Regions from separate parts of the Nesterenkonia maliinae genome, predicted to be linked through region 1. Evidence: riboswitches for the same ligand, from Rfam matches in the RefSeq annotation. Region 1 holds a riboswitch; each other region holds the start of a gene.
What was found. A riboswitch is a leader RNA that binds a small molecule or an ion and turns the genes downstream of it on or off. The one in region 1 is predicted to bind S-adenosylmethionine.
Positions count from the first base shown of each region.

Region 2: another riboswitch for S-adenosylmethionine. It lies ahead of ACHAA4_RS10445 (O-acetylhomoserine aminocarboxypropyltransferase/cysteine synthase family protein); the one in region 1 lies ahead of ACHAA4_RS06295 (ABC transporter ATP-binding protein).
Region 3: another riboswitch for S-adenosylmethionine. It lies ahead of ACHAA4_RS12800 (nitrite/sulfite reductase); the one in region 1 lies ahead of ACHAA4_RS06295 (ABC transporter ATP-binding protein).

Region 1 is NZ_JBIMEY010000002.1:388,714-391,956, reverse strand. Features, by position in the region: gene ACHAA4_RS06305 (methionine ABC transporter permease) at 1-362, opposite strand, end outside; gene ACHAA4_RS06300 (methionine ABC transporter ATP-binding protein) at 362-1,243, opposite strand; SAM riboswitch class I at 1,251-1,350, opposite strand; SAM riboswitch class I at 1,472-1,584, shown strand; gene ACHAA4_RS06295 (ABC transporter ATP-binding protein) at 1,594-2,490, shown strand; gene ACHAA4_RS06290 (aliphatic sulfonate ABC transporter substrate-binding protein) at 2,725-3,243, shown strand, end outside.
Region 2 is NZ_JBIMEY010000005.1:81,846-85,088, reverse strand. Features, by position in the region: gene ACHAA4_RS10445 (O-acetylhomoserine aminocarboxypropyltransferase/cysteine synthase family protein) at 1-1,392, opposite strand, end outside; SAM riboswitch class IV at 1,525-1,659, opposite strand; gene ACHAA4_RS10440 (hypothetical protein) at 1,827-2,033, shown strand; gene ACHAA4_RS10435 (hypothetical protein) at 2,142-2,504, shown strand; gene ACHAA4_RS10430 (hypothetical protein) at 2,589-2,879, shown strand; gene ACHAA4_RS10425 (FAD-binding oxidoreductase) at 2,961-3,243, shown strand, end outside.
Region 3 is NZ_JBIMEY010000007.1:185,494-188,736, reverse strand. Features, by position in the region: gene ACHAA4_RS12805 (phosphoadenylyl-sulfate reductase) at 1-198, opposite strand, end outside; gene ACHAA4_RS12800 (nitrite/sulfite reductase) at 195-1,967, opposite strand; SAM riboswitch class I at 1,972-2,069, opposite strand; gene ACHAA4_RS12795 (sulfurtransferase) at 2,138-2,980, opposite strand; gene ACHAA4_RS12790 (sirohydrochlorin chelatase) at 2,977-3,243, opposite strand, start outside.

The DNA.
Region 1 (3,243 bases):
GCGCCGGAGCCCAGCTGGGTGATGTTCTGCTCGACGAGGCGCGCGAAGTACGGGATCGCATTGATGGTCAGCGGGACGATCACCGCGGCGGTGCCCACCGACGTGCCCACCACGAACCGGGTGAACGGGATGATCGCGATGAGCAGGATCAGGAAGGGGAAGGACCGGATCATGTTGACCAGTCCGGAGACGATGGCGTGGGAGCGGGGTCGCGGCGCCAGCCCGTCGGGGGCGTGGACGAAGAGCCAGATGCCCAGCGGGGTGCCGAGCAGGACTGCCACCGGGATGGCGACCGCGATCATCGCGAAGGTCTCCAACATGGCCTGGTTGATCTCGGGGAGTCGTTCGATGACGAGGTTCATCAGCGCACACCCCCTGTCGAAGCGGCGAGCGCGGTGTGCTGGGACCGGCGTGCATAGCCCGTCTGCGCGGCGTCCGGGTCCTGCGGATCAGCTGTCGACTCGTGCGCTCGGGGGCCGCTGCGGTCCAGCCGGATCCCATCGGTGAGCAGATACTTCCCGATCGAGGTGCGGGGGTTGAAACCCTCCCGGCGAAGCTCCGAGGCGGGGAACTCCTCCACCACGCGACCGTCCTCCATCACCGCGACATTGTCGGCGAGGGCCTTGATGACTTCCATCTCGTGGGTCACGATCACCACGGTGATGCCGAATTCACGGTTCACGTCAGCCAGGTACTGCAGCACGGTGGCCGTGGTGAAGGGGTCCAGCGCGGAGGTCGGTTCATCGCAGAGCAGCACCTCCGGCTTGGTGGCCAGCGCCCGGGCGATCGCCACCCGCTGCTTCTGGCCACCCGAGAGCTGTGCCGGATAGACGGAGGTCTTGTCGGTGATGTCGACGATCTCCAGCGCTTCTGCGGCCCGGCGGAGACGCTCCCGCCGGTCCCTGACCCCGGCGAACTTCAGTGAGAGCTCGACGTTCTGCGCGACGGTGAGGTTGTTGACCAGGTTGAACCCCTGGAAGATCATGCCGATCTGGTGCCGGGCCTGGCGCAGGGCCGCGTCATCCAGGCTGGTCAGCTCGGTGCCGGCGACGCTCACGGTGCCCGATGTGGGGCGTTCCAGCAGGTTGATGTTGCGTAGCAGCGTGGACTTCCCGGCGCCTGAGAACCCGATGATGCCCTGGATGCTGCCTCGCGGCACCTCAAGGCTGACGTCATCGACTGCGGTCAGCGGCTCCCTGCCGCGGGCGGCGAAGGTCGTCGAGACATGGGTAAGCGAAATCATGAGGCATGCTCCATCGGTCCTGGCGTTAGCACCCGGCCGAGGCTGTGAGGCCCTCCGGGTTGCTGCGACGTCTTCGAGCCAGATCTCTCAGTCGCTCTGGATGGTTGAGTGCCCTCACTCTAAGGGCGAACCTGGGCGAAAAGTCAAGTCGGGATATGTGTTGCGTTTTGTCTCATTGAGTGAGCGTGACATTGATCGGATTCCCCGGCTGGGCGTAGTCTGATCCGCGTACCATCCCGAGCGGCCGAGAGATCTGGCTCGTCGACGCCGCAGCAACCCAGGGAGGGACCCCTCAGATGAGGAGTCTTTTCGCCGGGTGCTACCGCCAGGATCGATGGGAGTATCCTCTGATGATTTCGCCTGCCTCCACCCTGAACGGCACCGCCGCAGTCACCCCTGCGCACACTGCCGACACCTCAGACACCTCCGAGGTCTCTGCCGCGCCCGCTGAAGCGCCGGCGAGCCGAGCGCAGTACACCTCGCTGGACGTCAAGCTCTCCGGCGTCGGCCGGGGCTTCGGCTCCCGCACCGTGCTGCGCGACGTCAGCCTGCAGATCGCCCCCGGCGAGGTGCTGGCGATCTTGGGGTCCTCCGGCTGCGGCAAGTCCACGCTGCTGCGCGCCGTCGGCGGTCTCGACACCGGAAGCACCGGTGAGATCCTGATCAACGGCTCCCCGGTGCAGCGCTATGACGAACGCACTGCGGTCGGGTTCCAGGAGCCGCGACTGCTGCCCTGGCGCTCGATCCACAAGAACGTCAGTCTGGGCCTGCCGCGCAGCCTGTCCAAGTCCGAGGGCCGCGAACGCGTCAATGAGCTCCTGGAGCTGGTCGGGCTCCATGACCGTGCGTCGCTGCGGCCCCGGGAGATCTCCGGCGGCATGGCACAGCGGGCGTCGCTGGCCCGCGCCCTGGCCCGCCGCCCCGGCGTGCTGCTGCTCGACGAGCCCTTCGGCGCCCTCGACGCACTGACCCGGCTCAAGATGCAGGACCTGCTGCTAGATCTGCATGCGCAGACCGGCACCACGGTGCTGCTGGTCACCCACGACGTGGACGAGGCGCTGCAGCTCGCAGACCGCGTGCTCCTCCTGGGCAAGGATCCGGCCGATCCCGACCCCGCCGAGGGCGCCACGATCGCTCGTCTGCTGAACGTGCCCGGTGAGCGTCCGCGCGATCGCGCCTCAGCCGAACTGGCGGCGCTGCGCGGTGAGCTCTTCTCCGGGCTCGGCGTCGACTCACACAGCCACTGACCCCACCACTGACCCCGTGGAGAGACCGCCGGGCGCAGCCCTGACCCTCCCAGCACCAGCACCGAAGCGCACCGGCCAGCTGTCCGATGCACTCTTCGCTCACCCTTCGGTCGGATCCCGGTCATCACCGGACAGCCGATCTCTTCAGAGGCATCCACCCGCTTGCACCTGACATGCACGACTCAGAACTTCCAGCACACTGTCCATCACTGAAGTACCGAAAGGCCCTCCCCCATGCCCAGCACCACCGCTTCCCGCTCCTCACGCCCCCGCCGCACCTCCGTCAAGGCGGTCTCGGCGGCCGCCGCCGTGGCGCTGCTCGCCACCGCATGCGGCGGCGACGGCGGTGAGGATGAGCAGCTCGAGACGCTGAACATCGACTTCGCCACCTACAACCCGCTGAGCCTGATCATCCTGGAGAACGGCTGGTTGGAGGAGGAGCTCGAGGAGCTCGACGTCGATGTGAAGTGGGTGCAGTCCACAGGCTCGAACGTCGCCAACGAGAACCTCCGCGCCGGCAACATCGACGTGGGATCCACCGCAGGCTCGGCGGCGCTGCTCAACCGCGCAGTCGGCGCCGACACCCACACGATCATGATCGAGAACCAGCCGGAGTGGTCTGCGCTTGTGACCGACGGGGATTCCGACATCGAATCGGTGGAGGACCTCGAAGGAGCGTCGATCGCGGCAACACCCGCGACGGACCCCTACTTCTTCATGGCACGGTCCCTCCAGGAGGCCGGGCTCAGTGTG
Region 2 (3,243 bases), on a different contig from region 1:
GGCCTCGGAGGCTGCGTCTGCGGCTGTCTCGGACGCCGCGTCGGCAGCAGCCTGGGCGGCCTTCTCGAAGCCCTGGGCCAGGTCGGCGATGATGTCGTCGATGTGTTCCAGGCCCACCGAGAGCCGGACCAGTCCGGGCTTGACCCCGGCGGCCCGCTGCTCGGCGGGGCTGAGCTGGCTGTGCGTGGTCGAGGCGGGGTGGATCACCAGCGAGCGGACGTCGCCCACGTTGGCCACCAGCGAGTGCAGCTCCAGGGCGTCCACGAACGCCTGGCCCGCGCGGGCCTGCGCCTCGACGTCGTCGGCTGCTCCGCCGGCGAGCTCGAAGGCCAGCACCGCCCCGGACCCCCGGGGCAGGTACTTCTGGGCGCGCTCGAAGCAGGGGCTCGAAGGCAGACCGGAGTAGTAGACCCGCCGCACGTCCTGGTGGGCCTCGAGGTATTCGGCGACCTTCTGGGCGTTCTCGACGTGGCGCTCGATCCGCAGCGAGAGCGTCTCCAGGCCCAGGTTGATCTCGAAGGCGTTGTGCGGGGACAGCGCCGGGCCGAAGTCGCGCAGCAGCTGGACCCGGGCCTTGAGGATGAAGGAGAGGTTGACGCCGAAGATCCCCTCCGGCCCGAGATCCCGGCCGAAGACCAGCCCGTGGTAGCTCTCATCGGGGGTGGAGAAGCCGGGGAAGCGCTCCGGGTGCGCGAAGTAGTCGAAGCGCCCGGAGTCCACGATCACCCCGGCGATGGCGGTGCCGTGTCCGCCGAGGAACTTCGTCGCCGAGTGCACGACGACGTCGGCGCCGAAGTCGAAGGGACGGATCAGGTAGGGCGTGGTCAGCGTGGAGTCGATGATCAGCGGCGCCCCGAACTCGTGCGCCACCGAGGCGACGCCTTCGATGTCGAGCACGTCGCCGCGCGGGTTCGCCACCGCTTCGCCGAAGAAGGCCACCGTGTTCTCCCGGGTGGCGGCGCGCCAAGACTCCAGGTCATCGGGGTCCTCCACGAAGGAGACCTCGATGCCGAACTTCGGCAGAGTGTGCTTGAAGAGGTTCTGCGTGCCGCCGTAGAGCGTGGGCGAGGCGACGATGTGGCTGCCGGCGTGGGCGATGTTCAGCAGCGCCAGCGAGGTTGCGGCCTGTCCGGAGCCGACGGCGAGCGCCCCGACTCCACCCTCGAGGGCGGCGATCTTGTCCTCCACGGCCTGGACCGTGGGGTTGCCGATGCGGGAGTAGACGGGGGCGATCTCTTCGAGGCCGAAGCGACGCGCGGCGGCGGCGGTGTCGGGGAAGACGAAGGAGGTGGTCTGCTGGATCGGCAGCGCCCGTGCTCCGGTGACCGGGTCGGGAGCGACTCCGGCGTGGATCTGCTGGGTCTCGAACTGCCAGTTGTTCTCGTTACTCAAAAGATTCTCCGTTCAATGCGGCCCAGGACCTGGACCGGATATGAACGTCGCTGCCGGTGATAGAGCTGCCGGCGCTGAATCCTGTACGGCCCTGTCCTGAGGACTGGGGTGAAAGGGCCCGCACTGGTGTGTGGCCCGCGCTTGCCACGGTCAGTCGATGAAGCTTCTACGAAGACTGCCGCAGCCAGGTCGTCACCCGGGGCACCCCACCGCGAACTGGAGGGTTGCCGGCCAGCAAACCGGGGTTTTGCGCTGGCACTCTTGACCTAGGCATAAGTCTGCACGGCGGAATGCTTGCGTGCAAGTGCTGACTCCAGGTGGGATTCGCAGTTCGTCATGTTCCCCCCTCCCTGCTGGCAAAAAATCGTAGAGCTGTTGCTTTGTCGTAGCGCTCTATCCCTACGATCTCCCACAGCGCTACGATTTCTGCGAGCGTGGGGGGCGAGCCGGGGGTCGCGGTCTTCCCGGCCGACATTCTCGGGGAGTCCTCCGCAGGAGAGGGATACGTCCTCAACGGGGAGGACTGCGCCGAGGGCGACGACATCTGGCTCGGAGGAAGCCCCGCCCGATCGATGACCTATCGGGTCCCCGATCAATGCGATGAGGACGTCCAGCAGTGGCAGGTCCACACTGAGGGCTGATCCGCCAAAGACCTTCCGAAGCCCACGGATCTCTGCCACGGTAAGACCATGGCAGGTTCACGGAGACTCGCTGGCGCGACCGCGGCCTGGGCCGTCCTCGGAGCAACCATGATTGGTTGCACCACCGGCCTCCAGGACCCGAACGCCCCGGCGGGCGTCCCCAACTACGTCGTCGAGGACGCTTCCGGGCCCGATATGGGCCTGCAGGGACGCATCGCAGAGATCCGCGGGTGCTACTACATCCAGGGGCCTGCTCCCGAGCATGCCCTCACCCTCGCGCTCTTCCCCGCCCATGAGCTCGAAGAGGCTCCCGACGGGGCGGAGTTCACGTGGCGGGGCGTTGAATATTCCGCCGGCGATGACATCACGGTAGGCGGAGGCGGACCGGGCCCGGATATCTACGACGTCCCCGAGGAGTGCGACGACGATGCCGAGCGATGGCTGGTCACGCCCTCCACCCCCCGCCCCTGAGACCGACGACCTCTTATCCTTCAGCGCCAGAGGATGTAGCGTGGTTTCGCGAACGTGGACCCCCATCTCTTGGACACCTATTTCATGCTTCACACGACGCTTTCTGCGTTCCTCGGACTGAACCCCACGATCACCTCCTCCTGGATCGACATCGCGTGGTGGGCCATACCGGTCCTCTACGCCAGCCTCGTCATCTGGGCCGCTGTGGAGCTCGTCCGGAACAGAAGCCTGGACTTCGCACCGAAGATCGCATTCGCCTTTCTGCTGGTTCTCGCCCCGTTCATCGGCTCGATCCTGACCATCCTGCTGGTCCGGACCCACGCCACGGGCCGCACCCCGGATTCAAAAAATCGTAGAGTAGCTGCTTCGTCGTAGCGCTCTAGCTCTACGACCCGCCACAACGCTACGACTTTTCACCCCGGGGCGGGGGCGCGCCCTGACCTAGACTCATCTCCCATGAGCGCCTCCGACAACGATGTCCTGACAGCCCTGCGCAGCGCCTTCGCGCCGCATGCCCTGACCACCGACCCGGGCGAGCTCGACGCCCACGCGGTGGACAAGGGACCGCTGGAGCATTGGCAGGTACACCCGCCGCGCGCCGTCGTCTTCGCCGAATCGACCGAGGACGTGCAGAAGCTCGTGCGGCTCTCCGCCGAACACGGCTTCGCGCTGATCACCCGGGGCGCGGGAACGTCGGTCTCGGGTGGGGCCAACTCCACCGAGGGCTCCGTGGTGCTGA
Region 3 (3,243 bases), on a different contig from region 1:
GGAGCAGGCCACCGCGACCTCACGCGGGGAGAAGTTCTCGGCCACCCAGGCGATGACGTCCTCGGCGCGGGCCTCCCAGCCCAGCGCCTCCGCCCCGGATGTGGCGAGGGCGCGGGCCGCGTCAGTCCTGGATGTGAGGTCGGTGCTGGATGTGGGGTCGGTGCTGGTGATGCTGGTGCTCGGCGTCGACTCCGTCATGAGATGGCCTCTTTCCGGGGTTCCTCGAGCTGCGGCTCTGGTTCCTCCAGCTGCAGATGGTCCTCGTCCACCCGGTGGGCCCAGGCTGCGAAGGTCTCATTGGAGCTGTCCCGGGTGCGCAGGTAGCGACGGATCAGCGCCTCGGTGTAGTCGACCAGCCCCTCCACGGTGACCTTCAGGCCGCGGACCGTCCGTCCGAGCCCGGGATCCTCCCGATCGGAGGAGGCCAGCCCACCGCCGAGGTGGACCTGGAAACCCGGTGTCTTCTCGCCGTCGGGGTCGGGCAGCAGCTGTCCCTTCAGCCCGATGTCGGCGGTCTGGATGCGGGCGCAGGAGTTCGGGCATCCGTTGATGTGCAGGGTGAGCCGCTCGGGAAGCTGGTCGGCCACGTCCGCGAGCCGGATCTCCAGCGCGGAGATCGTCTTCTGGGCGGTGGTCTTGGTCTCCACGATCGCCAGCTTGCAGAACTCGATGCCGGTGCAGGCCATCGTGGATCGGCGGAAGACCGTGGGATCGGGGTCGAGTCCCAGGTCGCTCAGCCCGGCCTTGACCGTGGCCAGGTTCTGCTCGGGCACGTCGAGCACCACGAGCTTCTGGTGCGGGGTGGTGCGCAGCCGGAGGGACCCGTTGGCCTCCAGCAGCTCGGCCAGCTTCACCAGCAGCTCCCCGTTGACCCGGCCGACGACGGGAGCGGCGCCGATGTAGTAGCGACCGTCCTTCTGCCGGTGGACGCCCACGTGGTCCCCCGGTCGGCTCGGCGCGGGAGCAGGCAGCCCGTCCCGGAGCCTGTGGCCCAGGTACTCGTCCTCGACGACCTGCCGGAACTTCTCCGGTCCCCAGTCGTTGAGCAGGAACTTCAGTCTCGCCTTCTGCCGCAGCCGCCGGTAGCCGTAGTCGCGGAAGACCTGGGTCACCGCGTGCCACACATCCGGCGCCTCGTCCTCGGTGGTGAAGACCCCGAGGCGTTCGGCCAGCCTGGGGTTGGTGGAGAGTCCCCCGCCGACCCAGACGTCGTAGCCCGGGCCGTGTTCGGGGTGGACGACGCCCACCAGGCCGAAGTCGTTGATCTCATGGACCACGTCCTGGCTGGGGTGTCCGGTGATCGCGGTCTTGTACTTGCGCGGGAGGTTCGAGAGCGTGGAGTCCCCGATGTAGCGGAGGGCGATCTCAGCGATCACCGGCGTGGGGTCGATGATCTCCTCCGCGCAGATGCCGGCCACGGGAGAACCCAAGATCACCCGCGGAACGTCTCCGCAGGCCTCCGTGGTGCCCAGGTCCACGGATTCGAGACGGCGCCAGATCTCCGGGACGTCCTCGACCCGCACCCAGTGCAGCTGGATGTTCTGCCGGTCGGTCAGATCCGCGGTGTTGCGGGCGAAGTCCACGGCGATCTGACCGACCACGCGCAGCTGCTCGGTGGTCAGTGCGCCGCCGTCGATCCGGACCCGGAGCATGAAGTACTTGTCGTCGACCTCCTCCGGGGGCAGCGAGTTGTGCGCACCGGCCGGGACGCCGGGGCGTCGCTGGGTGTAGAGGCCCCACCAGCGGAAGCGGCCGCGCAGATCATCAGAGTGGATCGAGTCGAAGCCCTCCTTGGAGTAGACCTGTTCGATCCGCTCGCGGACGTTCAGGCCGTCATCGGCCTGCTTGAGCTCCTCGTTGTGGTTCAGCGGGTCCTTGCCGTCGATCTTCCACTGGCCGTTGGGTCGTGGGGATGAACGGTCGGGCCGCCTACTGGCGGTGGACGTGGTAGCTGTATCGGTCGACAAAATGCCTCCATCGTTCCCGGCGTGAGCACCCGGCGTGTGCATGTAAGTTCCGGGTTGCTGCGGCGTCGTTGAGCCAGGTCTCTCAGCCGCTCTGGATGGTTGGTCGCCCTCGTGCGGTGCGATAGGTCCACACTAAAATACAATGCTGAACTTATCAATTATGTGTGTCATTAAAGTTCACGTTGCGATGCACTGTGGATCGCATGATCCCCATCATGGACCCACTGGCCGAACCCTCCGGGGAAGAGCACCGGGTCGAAGCCTGCCGCGCTGAGCGCGAGCACCGCATGCGTGGAGTGAACTCCGGAGGCGCAGTAACAGTAGACGGGGCTTCCGGGCTCGACCCCGAGCTCCAGGTAGCGCTGCCGCAGCTGGGCAGCCGGAAGGAGCCGCCCCCGGTTGTCGACGTTCCCTGAGACCGGGGCGTTCAGCGCCCCCGGGATGTGGCCGTCACCGGCGAAGCGCTGGACGGAGCGGGCGTCGGTCAGCTGCGCCTCGGGTTCGAGGGCCGCGATCTGATCCAGGTCGGCGGTCTTCATCCCCCCGAACCTGATCGCCGTCTCCGTGGCCTCGGGCAGCTCGAAGCCCTCGGCGAGTGCATGCCCGGCCTGGGCCCAGGCGCGCAGCGAGCCGTCGAGCACCCGCACATCGGTCAGGCCCGCATGACGCAGCAGCCACCAGGCGCGCGCCGACGAGAAGTTCTTCACGTCGTCATAGACCACCACGGTGTCCTGGGGTCCGATGCCCCAGCGGCGCACCGACTCCTGAAACGCGGCAAGGTCGGGAAGCGGATGCGGGCCCTCTGCTGCGCGCCGGTCCGGGGCGCTGAGCTCGTACTCCAGGTCGACGAACACGGCCCCCGGGATGTGCCCGGCCAGGTATTCGGGAAGGCCCTCCGGGCGGTCTTGACGCCATCGAACGTCGAGCAGGGTCAGCGGCGCACCGGTGCGCTGGAGGGCACGGAGCTCCTCCACGGTGATGCTGACCTCCCGCGAGGCGGGCGCGCCGGTCATGGCGCCCCCTGCAGCTCGGCCACGGAGGTTGGCACGGACGCGGAGGTCGGCACGGGGACGGCCTGGAGATACCGGTCCAGCACGAGGTCGACCAGCTGAGCCGGAGCCGTCGGCCGACCGGGAGCCAGCAGCGGCTCGGTGGTCAGGTCGGCGCCGGTCGATTCGAGCAGGGTCTGGAAGTACCCCGGGGCCAGCAGGTAGCTCGCCACCACCACGCGCTGCCTGGGATGCTCTGCGCGGGCCTGGGCCACGGCCGCGGCGAC